DNA from 4 places in the Fictibacillus sp. Mic-4 genome. Region 3 is predicted to be linked to each of the others. Evidence: predicted binding sites of a transcription regulator. Region 3 holds the regulator's gene; each other region holds the start of a gene.
The links. Region 3 encodes Rex, which represses fermentation and respiration genes when NADH is low (regulators of the CRP and FNR family bind a similar motif). Its sites were predicted from a motif close to TTGTGAAATATTTCACAA; they were not measured.
Positions count from the first base shown of each region.

Region 1 (5,359 bases), on a different contig from region 3:
AAAGCCAAAGATTTTCGGCCACCAGTAATAAAGTCCGGCTAAATACCCGAAGACGACGCCCCCGATCAATGTTTGATGGAAGTGGGCGATCAGGAAATAGCTGTTATGATATTGATAATCCGCAGGCGCGACGGCAAGCATGACCCCGGTTGCGCCACCGACAAGAAAACAAGGAACGAAGGCGAGCGTCCATAACATCGGCTGGGTCATCCGGATCCGGCCGCGGAACATCGTAAACAGCCAGTTGAAGACCTTCACGCCTGTCGGTATGCCAATCGCCATTGTTGTAATTGCGAAGAACGCGTTGACATCCGCGCCGGCTCCCATCGTAAAGAAATGGTGAACCCATGTGAAATAGGAAAGAACGCTAATGATCATCATCGAGAACACCATCGACGTGTAGCCGAAAATTTTCTTCTTCGAGAAGGTGCTGACGACTTCCGAATAAATACCGAATGCCGGCAGAACAACGATATACACTTCAGGGTGCCCCCACATCCAGATTAAGTTCACATACATCATCGGGTTTCCGCCGCCGTCCATCGTGAAAATATGGGCGCCAAAGAACCGGTCGACAAAAAGCAGGGCAAGCGTCACCGTCAGTACAGGGAATGTAAAAATGATCGTAATGCAGCTTGCGAGTACCGACCAGGAAAAGAGCGGCATTTTCATCAGTTTCATTCCAGGGGCGCGCATTTTCAAGATCGTCACGAGGAAGTTAATGCCTGAAGCCAGGCTTCCGATCCCGGAAATTTGAATCCCCCAGATGTAAAAGTTTTCGCCAACGCCAGGGCTGTGTGACAGTTCGGATAGCGGCGGATACGCAAGCCATCCGGCATCAGGCGAGCCGCCGATGACAAATGAGATGTTAAATAATAAGGCTCCGAAGAAAAATAGCCAGAAACTGAGCGCGTTTAAGTAAGGAAACGCGACATCCCTCGCTCCAATTTGAAGCGGGATGACCCAGTTAAAGAGCGCAAACATAAATGGCATCGCCATAAATAAAATCATGATCGTTCCGTGCGTGGTGAAAATTTCATTGTAATGCTGGGATTCAAGAAATTTCGTGTCTGGCATCGCCAGCTGAAGACGCATTAATATCGCGTCAACCCCGCCCCTGAAAAGCATAAGGAGCGAACAAATAATATACATAATGCCGATTTTTTTATGATCGACGGTTGTGATCCATTCCCGCCATAACCAGCGCCATTTTTTGAAATATGTCAAAACAAACACAATGGCAACAACCGTCACGACAATCGCGGCATCCGCGCCGTAAATGAGCGGATCGCCAGTTACAAAGAAGTCTTTCATCCTAATTTCCTCCTTTCAGTTAGTTCTCGTCATGCTGATGCATGTGGCCATGTCCATGTTTCATTTCATGACTCATATATTTGCCGCCGTTTTTATCGACGATTTCTTCAAAAAGTCCAGCCGGGTAGGAAGAGAACGCCGTTTTTTCAGCAAGACCTTGCCGGGCGAGTTTTTCATACCCTTCTTTCGTTAATGCCGGGGCGGTTTTCTTCACCTGTTTCGTCCACGCGAGAAAGTCGGACTGCGGTTTCGCGACCACCTTGAATTTCATATGGGCGAATCCTTTCCCGGTAAAATTGGCGCCAGAACCGTAATATGTTCCTGGCTTGTCGGCCTGTAACCAGAGCCTCATCGCCATTCCGGGCATCGTATATTCTTGCCCTCCTAATTGCGGCACCCAGAACGAATTCATTGGCGCGTCCGACGTTAAGACAAATTGAACCGGCACACCGGCAGGAATTTCCGCATAATTGACAGTGGCGATTTTTTGATCGGGATATTGGAACAGCCATTTCCAATCGAGCGACGTCACTTGAATCGTCACCGGCTTCACGTTCGTTACCGGCGGCTTCACTAAGGCAAATGTCGTTTTTGCCGTATAAAAACCGAGAACGCCAATAATGACAATCGGAATGCCCCACCAGAAAACTTCAAGCCATTTGCTTTCATTCCATTCCGGCCGATAAGGGGCTTTATTTCCAGGCTTGTCCCGGTACCGGATAACAATAAAAACGAGAAGAGCCAGAACAGGGATAACAACAATCGCGCACAATAGAGCCGATAGGACGATTAAGTCATATTCCTTCTGCGCGACAGGTCCCTTCGGGTGAAGCAGGATAAACCGTTTGTCACATCCGGCTAATAAACATGCAGACAAGAGAAGCAGCAAAGAAGTTTTCGTCATTGCAAGCTTCTTCATATTGATTCAGCTCCTTTCAAAACAAAATGCTTCATAAAAGAAAGACACAGTCATCGTATACCTTTCTTTACATTTCGGATGTGACAAATGTCACAGGTTACATAACGTTCACCAATTGCACACAATTTCAAATAAGGAGGCGGGAGTGGGCAAATAAAAAAACGAAAGCGGTCATCGCCTTCGTTTTGCTAAGGGGAAATTACTTTTCAATTTTTAAACGATTGAGGTGGTGTTTTTCAAATTCAATCTCATATTTTTCTTTAAGTTCAATTCTTCTTTCCATGATCTCCTCATTAGACTTTCCTTCAATACCTTCTTTTGTTAAATCGCGCAGGGCCAATCGGTCAACGAGTTCGTCCCAAAAGGCACGGTCATCATACTCGGCGATCAATTCTTCCATGGAATCTTCAAATTCCAATGTCGGATAATAGCCATCCAGTCTTTTATCAAATTCAATAAAATGCTCTAATCCGAACGGTTTTGCGAACGAATAAATCAATTGCTCTACCTCATTATACTTTTTAATTTCCTCGTTCCGATGGCTATTAAGTATCCAGTGGCCAGCATATACAAGCTCAATCAACGTTTCAAATTGTTTTTTCGTAAAATTAATTTTCATTGTCGTTCACTCTCCTTTATTTCGTATTAGCTTACCATAAAAGGGAAAATAGAAAAATATTTAGTGTTCGTTCTTTAGGAGCTTACTTTAAATGGAAGAAACTGCGGGGACCAAAATAAGCTTATTCCAGCCCGGTTATTGTTATAATGAGAGATAAGAACACGGACGAAAGAGGAAATTGATCATGAATGAAACAATTGCTCGTTTGACGAGGCGGGATATCGAGGCGATGTTTTCACGTACGATCTATAAGCGCGGCCTGAATTATTATCAACAGGGGCGCGTTGTGGATCTGGAGGAGAAAACGGGAAATAGATGGTATGCAAAAGTTGAAGGAAGCGACGTTTATAACGTTGTGATTATAGAAAGTAATGGCTTTATTACTATGGGATGTAATTGCCCGGCCTTTGACAAATACGAGGAATGCAAGCATAGTGTCGCGGTTTTATTGGAAGTGGCGGATCGGACTCAAGAAAATTCGGCCATGCTTGAAGTAAGCAGAAAAAAGAGAGAGTTTGAAGCAACAAGAAGGCTGATTGAAAGTTTTGCCCACTACCAGCTGTCCGACGCAAAAAAAGTGACGGGAAGAGCGCGTACACCATTAAACGTAGAATTCATTTGCAAATCGCATTCGGCTTATGAAGGTCGGTATATGACGATTGAAATGAAAGTGGGCAGCCAGCGGCTATACGTCGTGAGAAAACTAAAAGAGCTGCTTCATAAAATTGAAACGGGGTCCACTTACTTTTTTACGGACAACTTCACATACGATCCTGAAAAGCATACCTTCAGCGAGCAGGATATGAACGGAATTCGCATCCTGCAGGAAATTGCGAATATCGAATCGGCATACCGCGATCGCTTAAATTCGTTTTGGCATAAAACAAATGAGCGGGAACTGTTTATCCCGCCATATGCCGCCAATCGTCTGATGGAGACATTAAAAGACTGCGATGTCCGCCTGGAGCATAATGGCTATTCGTATGAAGCCGTAGAGCTTCTGGATGAAGAGTCACCGTTTTTATTTCAGCTCGATCAAAGCAGTTCGGGGGATTTTGAACTGAAGCTCGAAAACTTTCATATCGAATCTCTCTTTCCGATGTATGGCTGGCTTTTTTATGAAGGGAATTTATACAAGCTTACGGCGAATCAGCAGGCGATGTTGAAAGAGCTTGCTTCTTCATGCAAACAAAACAGGAAGCTGCCGATTGCTAAAGAGCAAGTGGGCTCCTTTCTATCCAATGTCGCCCCGGGCTTAAAGAAAATCGGACAGCTTCACATCGCAAAAGCCATTTCCAATCAAATTGTAACGGCTCCTTTAAAGGCGAACGTGTATGTGGAAAGCGAAGAAGATCGGCTCGAAGTGAAGCTCGAGTACCATTACGGTGAATACGTAATCCATCCGTTTCATGGCGAGACACAAGAAAGAGGCGAAATTATTATGCGTGATGCCATTAAGGAACAGGAAATCATGGGGCTCATCGAAAGCTCTTCGCTGAAATTTAATGGCGAGCGGTTGTATACGGATGAAGAAGATGGCGTATATGAATTTTTGTTTGAAGTATTGCCTGAGCTTGAGAAAAAGGCGGACATTTATTTATCTGGCGCGGTTCGTTCGTACATGCTTCCGGAACAATCGACGCCTCAATTTTCGATTGATTTAGATACGGGCGGAAACTGGCTAGTGTTCAATTTTAACATGGATGGCATTAGCGAGGACGACATTCAGCATGTACTCCGATCCGTCGTGGAAAAGAAAAAGTACTACCGTCTGCAAAATGGCGCTTTCGTTTCTCTTGAAAACGACCAGTTTCAAACGATGGCGAAGATGATCAAAGACTTCCAGATTAAAAAAGACGACGTGACAAAAGGCTCGTTTCAGCTCCCGGTCTACCGCAGCCTTCAACTGGAAGAACTGATGGACACGGCCGGCGCGAAGAAAAAGTTCGGAAAAGCGTTTCGCCGCTTGATCAAACAATTGAAACATCCAGATGAACTGGATTACGAGCTGCCCTCATCTTTAAATGCCAGCCTGCGGGACTATCAGGAAACCGGTTTTCAATGGTTGAAGTCGCTCGCCCATTACCGGCTTGGCGGTATTTTAGCAGATGATATGGGACTTGGGAAAACGATCCAGAGCATCAGTTACATCCTTTCGGAAAAAGTGGAAAACCCGCATGCTAAACCGGTATTAATTGTTGCCCCGGCTTCGCTTATATACAACTGGAAGAACGAGTTTGAAAAGTTCGCTCCCGGGCTGCAAACCGAGGTCGTTGCCGGAACGCCGAAAGAGCGGAAGGAAGTGCTTAACCGGCTGGATGCACCAGACGTTTGGATCACGTCCTACCCGACATTGCGGCAGGACATCGATCTGTATGAGACGCGTGAATTTGATTCGGTCATTTTAGATGAAGCGCAGGCGATCAAAAACCATACGACGAAAACGTTTAAAGCCGTGCAAAAAATAAAAGCGCCGAAACGATTCGCGTTAAGCGGTACACCGATTG
Region 1 covers NZ_JBBHZM010000029.1:31,529-36,887, forward strand. Annotated here, with positions in the region: gene WD019_RS16470 (cbb3-type cytochrome c oxidase subunit I) at 1-1,314, opposite strand, end outside; gene WD019_RS16475 (ubiquinol oxidase subunit II) at 1,334-2,233, opposite strand; gene WD019_RS16480 (hypothetical protein) at 2,433-2,852, opposite strand; gene WD019_RS16485 (SNF2 helicase associated domain-containing protein) at 3,037-5,359, shown strand, end outside.
Region 1: WD019_RS16475 (ubiquinol oxidase subunit II) is a predicted target of Rex. The motif match lies at 2,312-2,329, and genes of this name have one in related genera.

Region 2 (5,359 bases), on a different contig from region 3:
AGCTACTATACGTACATTCCTAAAGGAACGATGGCGATTAAAAATGCCGCCGACCTTTATTTATACGACAATACGGTAGCGACCATTAAGATTACCGGAGCGGATGTGAAGGAATGGCTGGAGATGTCGGCTGGCCAATTCAACCAGATTGACCCGAACAAAGAGGGCGAGCAAAACTTAATTAATAACAATTATCCAACGTACAACTTTGATACACTCGATGGGGTTACGTATCAAATTGACGTCTCTCAGCCTGCAAAGTATGACAAAAGCGGGAATGTCATCAATCCCGACGCCAATCGGATTAAAAACCTTGAGTATAACGGTAAGCCAGTTGATGACAAGCAGGAGTTTATTGTCGTAACCAATAACTACCGGGCAAGCTCTAAAACATTCCCGGGTGTAAAAAATGCGAAAGATGTTCAATTATACCCGGATGAAAACCGGCAAGTTTTGATCGATTATATTACTGAACAGAAGAAAATTGATCCGAGTGCGGATAACAACTGGACGTTTGCCGCAGTCAGCGGCCATCCGAACATCGTGTTCGACTCTTCACCTGATGCGCAAAAAGTCGTTCCAGCAGACGGCTCGATTCGCTATGAAGGGGAAAGCTCCGACGGATTTGCGAAATATTCATTCAAGCTTCCTGCCAGGCAGAAGGAAAATGTGAAAGTCCAGCTGCTCGGAATCAATGATTTTCATGGGCAGCTCGACACATACAATGCGAAATTGAATGCAGGGGGGGCCGAATATTTAGCCGCTTATTTAAAACAGCGGGAGGCGACAAATCCGAATACATTGCTTGTTGAAGCGGGCGACATGGTCGGGGCAAGCTCCCCGGTGTCGGCGCTCCTTCAAGATGAACCAACCATCCGTTTTTTAAACAAGCTCGGCTTTGATGTCGGGACTGTAGGCAACCATGAATTTGACGAAGGCGTAGCGGAAATGCTTCGCCTCATCCATGGCGGTCCCCACCCGAAAACAGAAGGGAAATACGGCCCGTTTGAAGGGGCTAACTTTCCATATGTAGCCGCTAACTTGATAGATGAAAAGACGAAAAAACCGATCCTCGATCCGTACGTCATTAAAAAAGTAGATGGCATTCCGATCGGCTTCATAGGTGTTGTTTTATCCGACACGCCAGGCATCGTCATTCCGAGCGGTGTAGCCGGCGTGCAGTTTACGGATGAAACGGAAGCGATCAATAAAGCGGCAGAGGAGTTAAAGGCGAAAGGGGTCAAATCGATTGTCGTTCTTGCCCACAACCCGGCCAACTCCAATTTTGACGGGACAGGTGCAACGGGAGAATTAGTCGATATCGCGAATAAAATCGATGATGAAGTCGATGTGTTATTTGGCGGGCATAATCATGCGTTTACGAACACAGTTGTTGATCATAAATTAATTGTCCAATCCTACTCGTATGGCACTGCTTTTTCTGATGTAGACCTTGAAATTGATCCGGATACGAAAGACATCGTTTCGAAAAAAGGCGAAATCGTTACAACGTACCGGGATAAAATTCAACCCGATGCTGATATAAAAGCGATGGTTGATAAATATAAAGAGGATGTTGCCCCGATCATCAATGAAGTAGTCGGACATGCAGCAGAGGCGATTACCCGGGACCCGAATGCGGACGGCGAAATAACGTTAGGAAACTTGATCGCCGACTCGATGAAGGCGCAAACGGGCACGGACTTTGCGTTTATGAACCCTGGCGGCATCCGCTCTGATATTAATGCCGGGGACATTACATGGGGCGAGTTGTTTACCGTTCAACCGTTTGGCAATGATCTTGTGAAAATGGAACTGACCGGCGAACAGATTAGAAAGATTTTTAACGAGCAATGGGCCGATCCAACAAGGCCGAGATTTTTGCAAATTTCGGGATTAAAGGTGACGTACGACGATTCCCGTCCGGCTGGCGATCGTATCGTCGACATTACCTTCCCGGACGGCAAACCGATCGATCCGGAGAAAACGTACACAATTACGACAAACAACTTCCTTGCCGGCGGAGGCGATAGCTTTTTGACGTTTAAAGAAGGCAAGAACCAGGTTGTTGACATCGTCGACCTTGATGCCCTCGTGAAATATGTTAAGGCAAAAGGGGAAGTCAATCCGAAGTTCGAAGGCCGGATTACGAAGTTGAATAAGTAAAAGAAGGAGGGTGACTCGACTGTCACCCTCCTTTTGATACCCCGGGTTGTTGTAAAATGAAAACATCGTTAAAATAGTACTAAAGGGTTTGAATCTTTGCAGCAGAGGAGAGTGTTTCTTTGGGGTGTTTATTGGATGATATTATTGAATATAACCGCGGTTTTGTTGATAAAAAAGAATATGAGCCTTATTTGACCACAAAGTTCCCGGATAAAAAATTCGTCATTCTTACTTGCATGGACACAAGGCTTGTCGAACTTTTGCCAGCCAGCATGAACGTCAAGAACGGTGATGTGAAAATGATCAAGTCGGCTGGTGGTGTCGTTTCAACACCATTTGGCGGGGTTATGCGCAGTATCATTGTCGCCATTTATGAATTAGGCGCCGATGAAGTGTTTGTCATCGGTCATCATGATTGTGGCATGAGCCACCTGAACCCGGAGCAAACGAAGAAGAAATTTATTGAAAGAGGGATTAAGAAAGAAACCATTGAGGTGTTAGAACATTCGGGGCTTAACCTGGAAAAATGGTTAAGAGGGTTTAATGATGTAACAGAAAGCGTTAAAGCCAGTGTGAACCTTATAAGAAGCCACCCTCTTGTTCCTGACATTCCGGTTCATGGCTTAGTGATCGACCCGAAAACGGGCAAACTTGATGTCATTGAAGCAGGGTATAAAAAGACCAAATAGAAGCAGAGATGAAGGGCGTCTAAGGATGTCCTTTTTGAAATTGGTTATTTTCATAGAATAGCCTAAAATTTCCATGTGGAATTATGCTAACTTTTTCACAAATTAAATTGTAATCAATGGCCGAAAAGGTATAAACTAATAAAGATGACTAAAAACGTTCCGTATCATAAAGTTCTGCTCACTGCATCATTCCGTCCATGGCCAGTCGATTTGGTTATGATAGTGAAAGTTGGAGTGGCTTTATCATGGTATGGCGATTTAAATAGTAAAGGAGGACTTCCAGTATGTCAGAAACATCAACTCAACAACCATCTACTACCGAAACTGCGGCTCAATCGTCTGAAACTCGCCGTGGGCAACTTGATGTGCTTGATCAACTACTTAAACCTGAAGTTCAAGAATCGTTGTCAACACTAGTAGACAATCTTCCTAAATTGGCGGAAATGGTTACGTTTCTCACTGATTCGTTCGACTTCGTGAAGTCAGTATCAACAGATAAAGTGCTGGCTAATGATATTGTCGGCGGAATTAAAGAATTTTCCGAGCCAATTACAGGGAAAGTAAAGGAATTGGCTTCAGCCGCGGTTGAAGCAAGCGACCGTGCGGAAGCCGATCAATCATCAACGATTGGTTTATTCGGGCTTTTAAAAATGTTGAAAGACCCGCAAGTGCAAAAATTATTCCGATTTGCGCAAGCTTATTTAGACATTATGGCAGAACGACAAAAGCAAAAATAATGGATCTACTTACGATAAAGGAATGAACGGAGGGTTAAAATGCAAAAAAAAGTTGTTATTTTGGGCGGCGGTTACGGCGGTCTGCTTACTGCGCTAACAGCTCGAAAATATTTAGGGGCAAATGAAGCGCCGATTACACTCGTAAACCGTTATCCATCACATCAAATTATTACTGAACTTCATCGTCTCGCTGCAGGGAATTTAGCAGAAAAAGCGGTTGCATTGCCACTAGAAAAATTGCTTCGTGGCAAAGACGTCAATTTAAATATCAATACGGTTAAAGAAATTATTCCTGATGAGCACCGCGTCGTTTTAGCAGACGGTACAAGCCTTGACTATGAAGTGCTTGTTATTGCGCTCGGAAGTGAAACAGCGTTCTTTGGCATTCCAGGACTACAGGAACACAGTTTTGTTCTTAAGTCTGTTGATGATGCGAACCGTATTCGTGCGCATGTTGAATCATGCATCCAGGAATACAGCAAAACAAAAAATAAAGCCGATGCAACGTTCGTTGTTGGCGGAGGCGGTTTAACCGGCATCGAATTAATCGGAGAATTTGCCGACGAAATTCCAGCGCTATGCAAAAAATATGGTGTTTCTTTTGATGAAATTTCTTTATATGTTGTTGAAGCAGCGCCAACTATTCTACCAGGCTTCCCTGAAGATTTAGTAGAGCGTGCGCAAACAAGTCTGGGCGCCCGCGGCGTGAAGTTCATTACAGGTGTTCCTGTAACAAAAATGGAAGCGACAACTGTTGAATTGAAAGACGGAAGTAAAATTGAAACGAAAACGATGGTTTGGACAGGCGGCGTTCAAGGAAACTCTGTTGTTGCGAATTGCGGAATTGAAGTTAACCGCGGCCGTGCGACAGTTAATGAATTCCTTCAGTCCACATCGCATGAAGACATCTTTGTAGCGGGAGACAGTGCGGTAGTTATGGGCCCTGAAGGACGTCCATATCCTCCAACCGCTCAAATTTCATGGCAAATGGGTGAGGCAATCGGCTATAACTTATTTGCATACTTAAAAGGCGGCAAAATGGAAGAATTCAAACCGGTCTTCTCCGGAACGTTAGGAAGCCTTGGCCGTAAAGATGCCATTGCGACAATCGGCGAGAATAAAACGAAGTTAAAAGGCATTCCGGCATCCTTAATGAAAGAAGCAAGTAATGTCCGTTATCTTGCGCATATTAACGGTTTGTTTAGTAAACTGTATTAATCCATACGTAATCATCATTTCAAAAGCTGTGAAAATCTTTGTTAAAGATTTCATAGCTTTTTTTTCAACATTTCATTAGACGAAAGCAGCGAAATCTCGGCAAAAAAACTACCTGATTTTTAATTGAACGCCGCTTAGTATTGTAAATTCATTCGGATTTTGTTGGACAAGCGAAAGATATGTAAGAAAAAACTTAGCAAACGAAGCAGATTGTGACAAACATTTCTCTTTGAAGTACGTATAATCATTTTTACAAAGACATACATTGATAAGTTAACGAAACGGATCTTGTCAGGAAGAAAGGGGGACCGGTTGATTCGTTTTCACGCACGTGCTTCATATAGATCATTTTGAAAAAAAGAAAGGAGAGGTTTTTAGTGGAACAGATGGTATCATTAATTTTCATTCTTCTTGTCACGATGAATGTGGTTGTCAATCGTTTGCTATTATTTTTGATCGATAAAGTAGGACAAGCTGTGCAGTTGAATAATGTGAAGCTAGCCTGCCTCTTTGCGAAAAAGGCGTCCGTCCGTAAAGAAGCGGGAGGGA
Region 2 covers NZ_JBBHZM010000012.1:76,575-81,933, forward strand. Annotated here, with positions in the region: gene WD019_RS10130 (bifunctional 2',3'-cyclic-nucleotide 2'-phosphodiesterase/3'-nucleotidase) at 1-2,166, shown strand, start outside; gene WD019_RS10135 (beta-class carbonic anhydrase) at 2,286-2,855, shown strand; gene WD019_RS10140 (DUF1641 domain-containing protein) at 3,140-3,592, shown strand; gene WD019_RS10145 (NAD(P)/FAD-dependent oxidoreductase) at 3,632-4,810, shown strand; gene WD019_RS10150 (hypothetical protein) at 5,188-5,359, shown strand, end outside.
Region 2: WD019_RS10140 (DUF1641 domain-containing protein) is a predicted target of Rex. The motif match lies at 2,939-2,956, and genes of this name have one in related genera.

Region 3 (5,359 bases):
AAGAACCTCTTTACTGTCAAGATCAAGATGGTTTGTCGGTTCATCAAGCAGAAGCAAATTGGCTTTTTGCATCATCAATTTCGCTAAAGAGAGCCTTGCTTTTTGTCCGCCGCTTAATTCTGAAACGTGTTTTAGTACATCATCTCCGCTAAAAAGAAAATTTCCAAGAACGGTGCGTATTTCTTTTTCCGTCTTCTCCGGATACTCATCCCACAGTTCGTGTAATAATGTCTTATTCGATGTAAGGTTCGCCTGTTCCTGATCATAATGGCCAACTTTTACATTCGTTCCGTAAAGAATAGTACCGCTCTCGAGCGGCAATTGTTTTAAAATCGCCTTTAATAGCGTTGATTTCCCGATTCCGTTTGGTCCTACGATGGCTACACTATCTTGACGGGTTACATGATAGTTTACGTTTGTTAAAAGTGGTTTGCCGTCTTCGTAACCGACCGAAACATTTTCTAATTTAAGCACATCATTGCCGCTCTGGCGCTCAATGTCAAAATGGAATTTAGCCGATTTCTCGTCCCCGAGCGGCTTATCCATTATTGTCATTTTTTCTAGCTGCTTTCTCCGGCTTTGTGCCCGTTTCGTAGTAGAAGCGCGGGCAATATTGCGCTGGACGAAATCTTGCAGTTTGGCAATTTCCTCTTGTTGTTTTTCGTATTCTTTTGTTTCGATTGCGAGCCGTTCCGCCTTTTGTTCAAGGTATTTCGTATAGTTGCCAACATATTTCGTCGACTGGTGCCGTGAAATTTCGTAAACGGTTGTTACGATTTTATCTAAAAAATAGCGGTCATGTGAGACGAGTAAAATAGCTCCAGGATAGCTCTGCAAATAGTGTTCAAGCCAGGACAATGTATCGATGTCTAAGTGGTTTGTCGGCTCGTCCAGAATTAGAAGGTCCGGCTTAGTTAAAAGGAGTTTCGCCAGTGCGAGACGTGTTTTCTGTCCGCCGCTTAATGTTGAAACGATTGTAGAAGGATCAAAATCTGCGAATTGAAAGCCGTGCAGTACTGTGCGAATATCCGCTTCATATTGATAGCCTCCTTCATCTTTAAACTTTATTTGCAGTTCGTCGTATTCTTTTAAAAGTTTGTTGTATTCATGTTCGTTTGCGATTAAGTCCGGGTCACCCATTTTTTCTTCCATCTGGCGCAAACGTTGTTCCATTTCTCTTAGTGGCTGAAATACGGTCAACATTTCGTCCCAAATGGATAGTGAAGACTCAAGGCCGGTATTTTGCGCAAGGTAGCCGATATTCACGCCTTTTGGAATCATAATTGTTCCCGAATCATACGACAATTCCCCGGTAATCGTCTTTAATAACGTTGACTTTCCTGCCCCGTTGCGCCCGACAAGGGCAATTCTCTCACCTGTTTGGACTTCAAGCTTAATATTCGATAAAATGGGAGCTGCCCCAAAAGATTTATATAAATTATTCACTTGTAAAATAATCACGGTATTCACCTCTATTTAAATAAAGACAACAAGACGTTAGCCATACGTCTAGTGTAGCGTAGATACTGAACGATTCGCAATAAATCATTGTTCATCATTTCGTTAGATTTAGCATGAAAAATAAAAGACAGGAAGCAAAAGAATAGTGTATAGTCAAATAGTGAAAGGCGGGAAATTCATGGGAGATTTTACCCACTTTAATGAACAAGGAAGGGCGAGAATGGTTGACATCTCGGAAAAAGAATCGACCTTTCGAACAGCTGTAGCAAAAAGCGCTGTAACAGTAAATGAAGAAATCTATAAAAAAATCATAGAAAAAACATTTAAAAAAGGAGACGTTCTTGCCGTTGCCCAGGTAGCGGGGATTATGGCCGCTAAAAACACGTCGGATTGGATTCCAATGTGCCATCCGCTCGCCTTAACCGGGGTCAACATTACGTTCTCGTGGGAAGAAAAAGGGACGAACTATGTTCTTCATATCGAGGCCGAAGTAAAGACAAAAGGGAGCACCGGCGTTGAAATGGAAGCGCTGACTGCTGCATCTGCGACGGCACTGACCGTTTATGATATGTGCAAAGCAGTCGATAAAGGAATGGTTATTGGGCCAACCTTTTTACAAAGCAAAACCGGCGGAAAAAGCGGCGACTATGAGCGTTCTATCTAAATATGGTAAACTATAATAGAAGTTGTTCAAATGAGATGCCGGGCAAATATCTATCGGCTTCTTTTTGAACATTTATTAAATACGCTTGATTCGGAGGATATACATGAATCAGGAGCAAACGAAAATACCGCAGGCCACTGCAAAAAGGCTGCCGCTTTACTACCGATTTATTCAAAATTTATCAGCATCGGGGAAGCAGCGTGTGTCTTCTGCTGAACTAAGCGAGGCGGTAAAAGTAGATTCCGCTACGATTCGCAGGGATTTTTCTTACTTTGGGGCACTAGGAAAAAAGGGGTATGGCTATAATGTTAATTACTTGCTCTCTTTTTTTCGCAAAACGTTAAATCAAGATGAAGTAACGAAGGTTGCGTTAATTGGAGTCGGCAATTTAGGAACGGCCTTTTTACATTACAATTTTACGAAAAATAACAATACAAAAATCGAATTGGCATTTGATATCGCCCCTGAAAAAGTGGGAAAAAAAATTGCTGATGTTCCGATCTATCATATCGATGAGATCGTAAAAAGACTGAAAGGGACAGAAATTGATGTAGCTATATTAACCGTTCCAGTCAATAGCGCCCAGAGCATTGCCGACAGACTTGTGGAAGCAGGAATGAAGGGGATTTTAAATTTTACCCCTGCAAGGTTGACAATACCCGAATACATTCGGGTACACCATATTGATTTAGCAGTGGAATTGCAATCATTAATCTATTTTATGAAGCACTACCCGATCAAAGAGTCATAAAACTTAAATTTTTCTTAAGGAGGTGTCATATATGCTTTATTTTATCAGCGGAGGTCAGGCGCTAATTATCGCTGCTGTCGCTTTAGTATTATTCGGGCCTAAAAAGTTGCCTGAATTTGGACGGGCTGCAGGAAAAACACTACGCGAATTTAAAAACGCCACACAGGGAATTATGGATGACGATGATGAAAAGAAAGAAAAAGACGCAAAACCTGTGAACGAAACAACGGCCAGAGCTCAGGCCGATCAAAAAGAGGCAATCGTTTCTTCTAACAGTGAACAGAAGTAGTTTAAAGGATGAAAATAATGAACGAAAAGAATATGTCGATTTATGCGCATTTCGGTGAATTAAGAAAACGACTGATCATTACCGTCCTTTTCTTTGCGGCTTTCATGGTTTTAGGCCTTTATCTGGCAAAACCGGTGATCATATACTTGCAAGAAGACCCGGTTGCCCATCGTATTCACATGAATGCGTTTAATTTAACGGATCCGTTAAAAGTGTATCTTAATTTTTCGTTTATCATCGCATTTTTGCTGACGTTTCCTGTCATTCTTTATCAAATATGGGCGTTTGTCAGTCCAGGGCTATATGAAAATGAAAGGCGTGTGACGTTGTCCTATATCCCCATTTCCTTTTTGTTATTTATAGGGGGAATCAGCTTTTCATATTTTGTGCTGTTGCCCCTTGTCGTTCACTTTATGACGGATATGGCAGAATCGTTAAACGTTCAAGGTGTTTATGGAATTAATGAATACTTTTCTTTCTTGTTTAAGCTCATATTGCCCTTTGGACTCATCTTTCAGTTTCCTGTTGTTGTCCTTTTTGTAACAAGGTTAGGGCTCGTGACTCCGAAATTTTTAAAAAAAATCCGAAAGATCTCTTATTTTGTAACGTTTGTTTTTGCAGGGCTCATTGCCCCGCCTGATCTTGTTACGCAATTGATGATTACCATTCCGCTCATCATTTTATATGAGATCAGCATTGTCATTTCGGCTGTTGCCTATAAAAAGAAGTTAGCGGCAGAGGAAGAAGCCGAGTTGGAAGAAGAGTTTCAAAGCATGCGTACGGAATAAAAAATAATCCCCGTGTATATGTACGGGGATTATTTTTTATATTTCCGGAAATGTCGATGCAAGACGAAATAACGTATGCTATTGGCAAAGTCAAATGTAGCGACAATCATGCTAATAATCGTCCATACCCCGGTCAGTCCATCGGTTCTCGAGTAATGGATCGCAAGCATTGTAAACAAAATGCCGATAACCAAATAAAATCCGCTCATAACTAACGGTGATGTTCTCATTGCATAATACCTCCAATAATGATTTGCATTTTCTCCAAATAGTTCTGTATCGCGTCTTTGTTCAGCACAAGAATAAACACAAGTGTGTTCATGGAGGCGTGGGCAACAATCGGGACAAGAATCCTTTTTGTTTTCACATATAAAAAGGCAAACACAAAGCCCATCATTGTATAAACCAATAGGTGTTTAAAATCGCCGTGTACTGCAGCAAAAACTAACGAACTTATAAGTCCGGCAATTAAAAAGTTGAATCGATTGTACAAACTTCCAAAAATGATTTTGCGAAAAATGATCTCTTCTAAGATCGGGCCGATGATCGAAGTAACGACGATAAAATAAGGTGTGTAACCGGCAATCGCGACAAGCTGGTTTGTATTTTCGGACTGTGGGTTAATGCCGAGCACCTTCAATTCAATGCTTCCGGCAATAATTTGGGAAACATACGCCAAAAAAATGCCGAATATCGCCCAGCCGATAGCCGCCATTTTTGATACCCGCCCTTGTTGTTCGTGACGGGTTTTCATATCTGGAACAAGAAGAATGCAAATAATCACAAGCGCAATCGTAAAACTGATCGTCAGCCACAGGCCGGCGATTTGATGACGTGGCACATGAAAGTACTGAAGAACCGGAACGCCGACAATCCCGGAAAATTGCATGATTATATAGGTGAAAGCAATCCACCAGTATCGATTTCTCAATGTTTATAAACTCCTTTTCATTGGGCAGAATGGATAGATGTGTAGTTGATTCGTGTGTTTGCTGTCGTCTCCCTATTGTAACATAAATTGAAACTGGACGAGTGAATACGCAAACGGGGAGAAAATTTTAAAGAAGATAGAGTTCTCTCTTGCAAAAGTCAAAAGATTTATTTATTATTAGAAATGGAGTTAGCACTCACCAAACAAGAGTGCTAATAAAACAATTTTTCAAATCAACCAAGGAGGGTGTTTCACTTGTTAAAGCCATTAGGTGATCGTATTGTGATTGAGCTTGTAGAAAGTGAAGAAAAGACTGCAAGCGGTATCGTGTTACCAGACTCTGCAAAGGAAAAGCCTCAAGAAGGCCGTGTCGTTGCTGTTGGTACCGGTCGCGTAACTGAGAAAGGTGAACGTATTGCTTTGGAAGTATCCGAAGGCGATTCCATCATTTTCTCTAAATATGCTGGAACTGAAG
Region 3 covers NZ_JBBHZM010000037.1:6,781-12,139, forward strand. Annotated here, with positions in the region: gene WD019_RS18055 (ABC-F family ATP-binding cassette domain-containing protein) at 1-1,461, opposite strand, end outside; gene moaC (cyclic pyranopterin monophosphate synthase MoaC) at 1,640-2,125, shown strand; gene WD019_RS18065 (redox-sensing transcriptional repressor Rex) at 2,229-2,876, shown strand; gene WD019_RS18070 (twin-arginine translocase TatA/TatE family subunit) at 2,908-3,165, shown strand; gene tatC (twin-arginine translocase subunit TatC) at 3,183-3,953, shown strand; gene WD019_RS18080 (hypothetical protein) at 3,983-4,183, opposite strand; gene WD019_RS18085 (CPBP family intramembrane glutamic endopeptidase) at 4,180-4,884, opposite strand; gene groES (co-chaperone GroES) at 5,140-5,359, shown strand, end outside.

Region 4 (5,359 bases), on a different contig from region 3:
GTACGATAAAATGGCTAACCATTTCTGTAATCATGTTGTGCCGGTTTCGGTCGATTAATAGAAAAATTGTATTCATAACTGGTGCAGAAAGAGCCGCACCAAACGTTGTTTTCACTAATTCTTTTTTATCCGCTGTTGAAATCTTTGGATGGTTCAAGATTTTTAAAAGATCCTTGTTCGAACGAAACACCTCTTTGATTAAGCGAAGCTCGTCCTCTACTTGTTCAAGATTATTGGCACGAACAACTTCAAAAAGGGCTAACGCATACCGTTTTGCAATGACAGATTGATCTTTACTCATCGAGACTCGCCTACCTCTTTAAGGTAATCGTCGATCAGCTTTTCTTGACTTTTCTCATCCAATTCTTTCGCAATCACTTTCGAAGCGATCATGACAGAAAGGGATGCCACTTCATTTCGAAGCGCCGCAACCGCTTTATCCTTCTCACTTGCAATGTCAGCGATCGCTTCTTCTTTTAAGCGATCCGCTTCAAGGCGTGCAGCTTTAATGATCGCTTCACCTTGTACTTCACCTTGTTTTTTCGCATTATCAATAATCGCTTTCGCTTCTTCACGCGCCTTCTTTAATTCCTCGATTTGAAGCGCGAGATTGCTTTCAGCTTCTTTGCGGGCTTTCTCCGCTGCATCTATTTCACCGTTAATATGTTCTTGACGCGCTTTCATGATGCCCATTAGCGGACCCCATGCGAATTTGCGTAATAGAGCCATTAAGATTAAAAAAGCAACTAACTGAAGTAAAATATCTCCGCTATTTACAGCAAGACCTAGAGTTAAGGTTTGCACAAGTTTTTCCTCCCTTCAATCGGTCATACATAAGGAATGGCGAAGGAAGTTCCTTGAAGAACGTGCTTCGCCATTATGAAAATCCTTGATAAACAATGTTTACGATTAAGCTTTTCCTAAAACGATGAACGCAATAACGACACCAATGATAGGAAGCGCCTCAACTAACGCAATCCCGATAAACATTGTTGTTTGAAGAGTACCGCGTAGTTCTGGTTGACGAGCAATCCCCTCAACTGTACGACCTACGATCAAACCGTTACCAATACCGGCACCTAATGCCGCTAAACCTACAGCAATTGCAGCTGCTACTAATGCTAATGCACCCATTTGTAGTTCTCCCTTCTTTTTCCCCAAAATCTGTATTTTTTGCCTCCGTAGAAGCTGGAATCATTTAAAATTAATGGTCGTGGCTCACCTTGTGGGCGAGATATACCATTGTTAACATTGTAAAGATAAATGCCTGGATAGATCCGACAAAGATTGAAAATCCTTGCCATACAATCATCGGAATTGCTCCAAAAATCCCGGCAAAAATACCGGAATGCATCAGGCTTACTAGCAATCCGAGAAGCACTTCCCCTGCATAGATGTTACCGTAAAGCCGAAGACCGAGCGTTAGTGTATTCGCAAACTCTTCAATTAGCTTTATCGGGAATAGCAGTTTAAAAGGCTGGAAAAACTGGCTTCCATATTCTTTAAAGCCTCGCATTTTGATGCCGTAATAGTGAGTGAGTCCCACAATCATGACAGCAAGCGTTAATGTTATCGTTGGGTCAGCAGTTGGCGATTTCCACCACAGCTTGTGATCCACAACGACTGAAAATGGCAGTCCCAACATATTGGCTACGAAAATATACATGATGAGCGTCAATCCTAATGTAAGGAAGCGCCCTCCCGTATTCCAATCCATTGTGCTGTTAATGATTCCTTTCACAAAATCCACTACCCACTCAAGGAAGTTTTGCATCCCACCCGGTCTCATTGACAGGGATCGAGTAGCGAGCATCGCGATAATAAAAACAATGACAGAGGAAACGATTATCATTAGAACGTTTGCCAAGTTAAAGTTAAGACCCATAAACGTTACTATAGGAGCTTCATGTTCCATTTCCACTTCACCTCTCTTCCTTTTGAGTAAGATCATCATAGCCTGAAAAAAAATTAGCTATGAGCGTATGGCTTGCATAAGTGAATCTATTAACATGATAATGTAGATTGCCATCAATCCCACTACCACACTTAACAAATGAAAATATTGCGGATATCGTAAGGCGATAAGCGCTGCGAGGCCTCCCATTAAAAGCCTTGACAGTGAACCTAATGTTTTCACTTTTTTCTTGTGGATGACGGCCTGTCCGAGCCGTTCCACTTTTGAATACATACTCCATAAATTAAATAAACTAAACAAGGAGCCTAAAATAAGTCCGAGAAAAATGGAGTGATAGGGGGTGAATCCGTAACCGAGGACAAAAATAGATAGCAAGAAGAACATGTACTTTATGTACTTTCGGAATGTCGCGTTGTACTCAGTCATTTCTGTTCTTCTCCTGAAAATTTCGATAAAAGTCGGATCATGCCATACACGCCGGCAAATAAACCTAGAAGCAGTCCGATAATTAAAAACAACGGACTCGTTCCGATTTTCCCATCTAACCATTTGCCAGCAAATATCCCTATTAAAATACTGCCTACAAGCTGAGAAAGAATCCCTGACATTAATGCCATTGCCCGATATGGGCGCTTCTCGATGCTCATAGTACAGACCCCTTCCACGGAAATTGATAAATCGGCTTATTATCAATAATGGAAACCTTATCATATCCCTTTGTAAGGATACAATAGCGGCTATAGTATGTCAACGCAATTTCAGTTAAAATATCCTATAAAATGTGGTAATTTTGTGACGTCGATCACAAGTATATTCTAACCAAGTTAAAAAAATTTATAAGCAGGGGAAAAAGGGGGATCCCCCTTTTTTCCCTGCTTATTGCTTCCGGGCTTTTAACAGCGAAATAATAACGGCAACAAGGCTAAGAATTACTGCTGCGATGGATAGATAAAGCGGTATGTTTGATGGTTTCGCTTCTTCATGGTTCGTTTGCGCTGATTCCTCATTGGCTCCCGCATGGCTTGCATGATGATCATGAGCATTTCCATTGCTTTTCGCAACTTGTGTGACAGAAGCCGGATTTTCCGAGTCCTCCGCTCCCGTCCATTTCACCACACTACCATCTTTATACGTTTGATACGCCTTCCAGACGATTTTGTCCGCTTTATTGCTTACTTTTCCTTGAATGTTAAATTCACCGAATTCTGAAGCTCTAAGCCCCTTATTTTCTGCCGTCCAAGTAATGCCTGTAATAAGTCCGGTTTGATCTTTTGCCAGTTCATACTTCCAGCCTGGCATCGGCTCAACGCCGAAAACTTCCACTTCTTTTGGCACGTCAAGTTTCACTTTTACTGTCGGACTGTCTTTTTCAGTCGGTACACGAACCGTAAATTTTTCATACGTCCCTTGTGTCGTTTTTTGTGGGAATACAACAACATGAGCGCTTGCTACACCTGCAAATACAAACAAACTGAACACGAATGTCGCCATCATTGCCATTCGTTTTTTCATACCAGATTCACCATCCTATTGAATATCAAAAATCCTGATTTCTTTTTTACATACTTGTTCATTATCATTCTGATCTAGAACTTTTACCTCAACTAACCATTTTCCCGGAAACGGAAGGTACGGTCCGCTTCTCGCATAGGTTTCCTCAAGTTGATTCTTATCAGCTTTCGGGCTCCCTTGTTTTTTTAACGAAACTTTAATCGGTGCCATCTTGTCCGAATCAAGCGAATAGAGCCATAGTTCAACAGCTCTTGGCTTTGGTTTCCCTTTCTTTGTCACAACCTCGACTGAAAATGAATTGTTTCCCGGCTTCATTGGGCTAATTTCCGTTTGTATTTGCCCGCTATTCGTGTCCTTCACCCATGTCAGCGGCTCGTTAACCGGAGTCGGGCTCATATACGTTAATGCTCCGACAATAATGATAATGGCGACCAATAAACTAAAGTCGGCCTTCAGCCATGTGGAAATCGATTCGTTGACCGTTATTTTCCGGCGTATCATTGCCCCCGCAATGAGCACCGCCAAAACGGCAACGATTTTTATAAGAAGAAGAATCCCCCATGACGTTTCAACTAAATACGAGAGTTTCGGCTGCAAAATCAGCGTATAAAGGAGACCTGAAATCATTAAAGCCACAAGTGAAATAAACGCCGTTTTTGAAAACACGGGCAAAAACATTCGCATTTGCTCTTTATCTTTTCTATGCACTAAAAACAAGTAGAATACTCCACCGGCCCAAAGTGACGCGGCAAACAAGTGAATCATATCAAGCGGAACGGAGAGATACACCCGGTCCGCCCCGGCAGCATGGCCGTTTAAGCTTTTCACAAGGAAAGTGAGAACGATCCATACTATATTTATCCATTTCTTTCGCCCAACTATGGCTATCCCGGCAAAAGCAAGAATGAAAGAGAAGATCCAGGACAGGCCAACTGTCGTCTTTAAAAGCAATCGGCCAACTTTATCCATTTCCTCTCCGCTTAAAAGATCAACAGCCGAAAGCACAATAAAAATGATCAAGGCGTAACCATTAAGCTTCAACAGACGTTTTTCCCATACTCGAAAAAGGGAGCTTCTCTTTTCGGAAGACAATACAGTCCCCCAATACACAAAGCCTGCCACCAGCAACATGATGAAAAAGTAAGCTGCCCGGAATCCCCATATTACCGGACTTCCTAAAATATCGTGCTGATGATTGGCTGCCTTATCTGAAGGCCCTTTGCCCGATTTACTCGTTTTTCCAACCGTAAAGACATACGAATCACTGACAGGGTGGCCATCTGCCGAAATGATATGATACGTAACCGTGTAAACCCCTTTTGGCTGTTTCTGTAATTTTAATGAAAGCACTCTCTGGTCGGTGCTCATTTTCGGTTTTTGCTTTGCAACTGCCTTGCCGTTTCTGTCATAGACTTGAAGTTCAAAAAGTTCCCGTTCTAATCGCTCATTGAAGGCTAATACAATCTCATGAGGAAACTTGTTTAACTGGCTCTCCGCGGCCGGGTTTGATTGAACTAAAGTCGCATGCGCCAGCCCTTTTGCCGGGAAAATGCCAACGGAAAGAAAAACGATAAAAATGATAGAAATCAACTTTTTCATGGGAAACATCCTCGTATTTTGCACCTTTATTTTATATAATGTGAAGAGCCTTACCTATTATAGTCTTAAAGAATTTCAAAAAGTATAGCTCACCCGGGCTATTTATTGTTGGAATTTTATATGATTAGATAAAATTGTTACATAGTTGTGAGAAAGGAAAGGATAAACAGATGAAGCGAAAAATGATAGTTCCTTTCATTATTTTGATGATTGTCATACTCGGTATCGTTTCTTATCTGATTTGGAAAGAGAAACACGAGTTGCCGGTTAAACAGTCGCTTCCTTCGATGACGATGAAGAAAATCGACGGAACCACTTATTCCTTTGGGAAGT
Region 4 covers NZ_JBBHZM010000013.1:69,170-74,528, reverse strand. Annotated here, with positions in the region: gene WD019_RS10630 (F0F1 ATP synthase subunit delta) at 1-301, opposite strand, end outside; gene atpF (F0F1 ATP synthase subunit B) at 298-804, opposite strand; gene atpE (F0F1 ATP synthase subunit C) at 910-1,134, opposite strand; gene atpB (F0F1 ATP synthase subunit A) at 1,205-1,915, opposite strand; gene WD019_RS10610 (ATP synthase subunit I) at 1,973-2,341, opposite strand; gene WD019_RS10605 (AtpZ/AtpI family protein) at 2,338-2,562, opposite strand; gene WD019_RS10600 (YcnI family protein) at 2,792-3,427, opposite strand; gene WD019_RS10595 (copper resistance CopC/CopD family protein) at 3,443-5,026, opposite strand; gene WD019_RS10590 (SCO family protein) at 5,197-5,359, shown strand, end outside.
Region 4: WD019_RS10605 (AtpZ/AtpI family protein) is a predicted target of Rex. The motif match lies at 2,706-2,723, and genes of this name have one in related genera.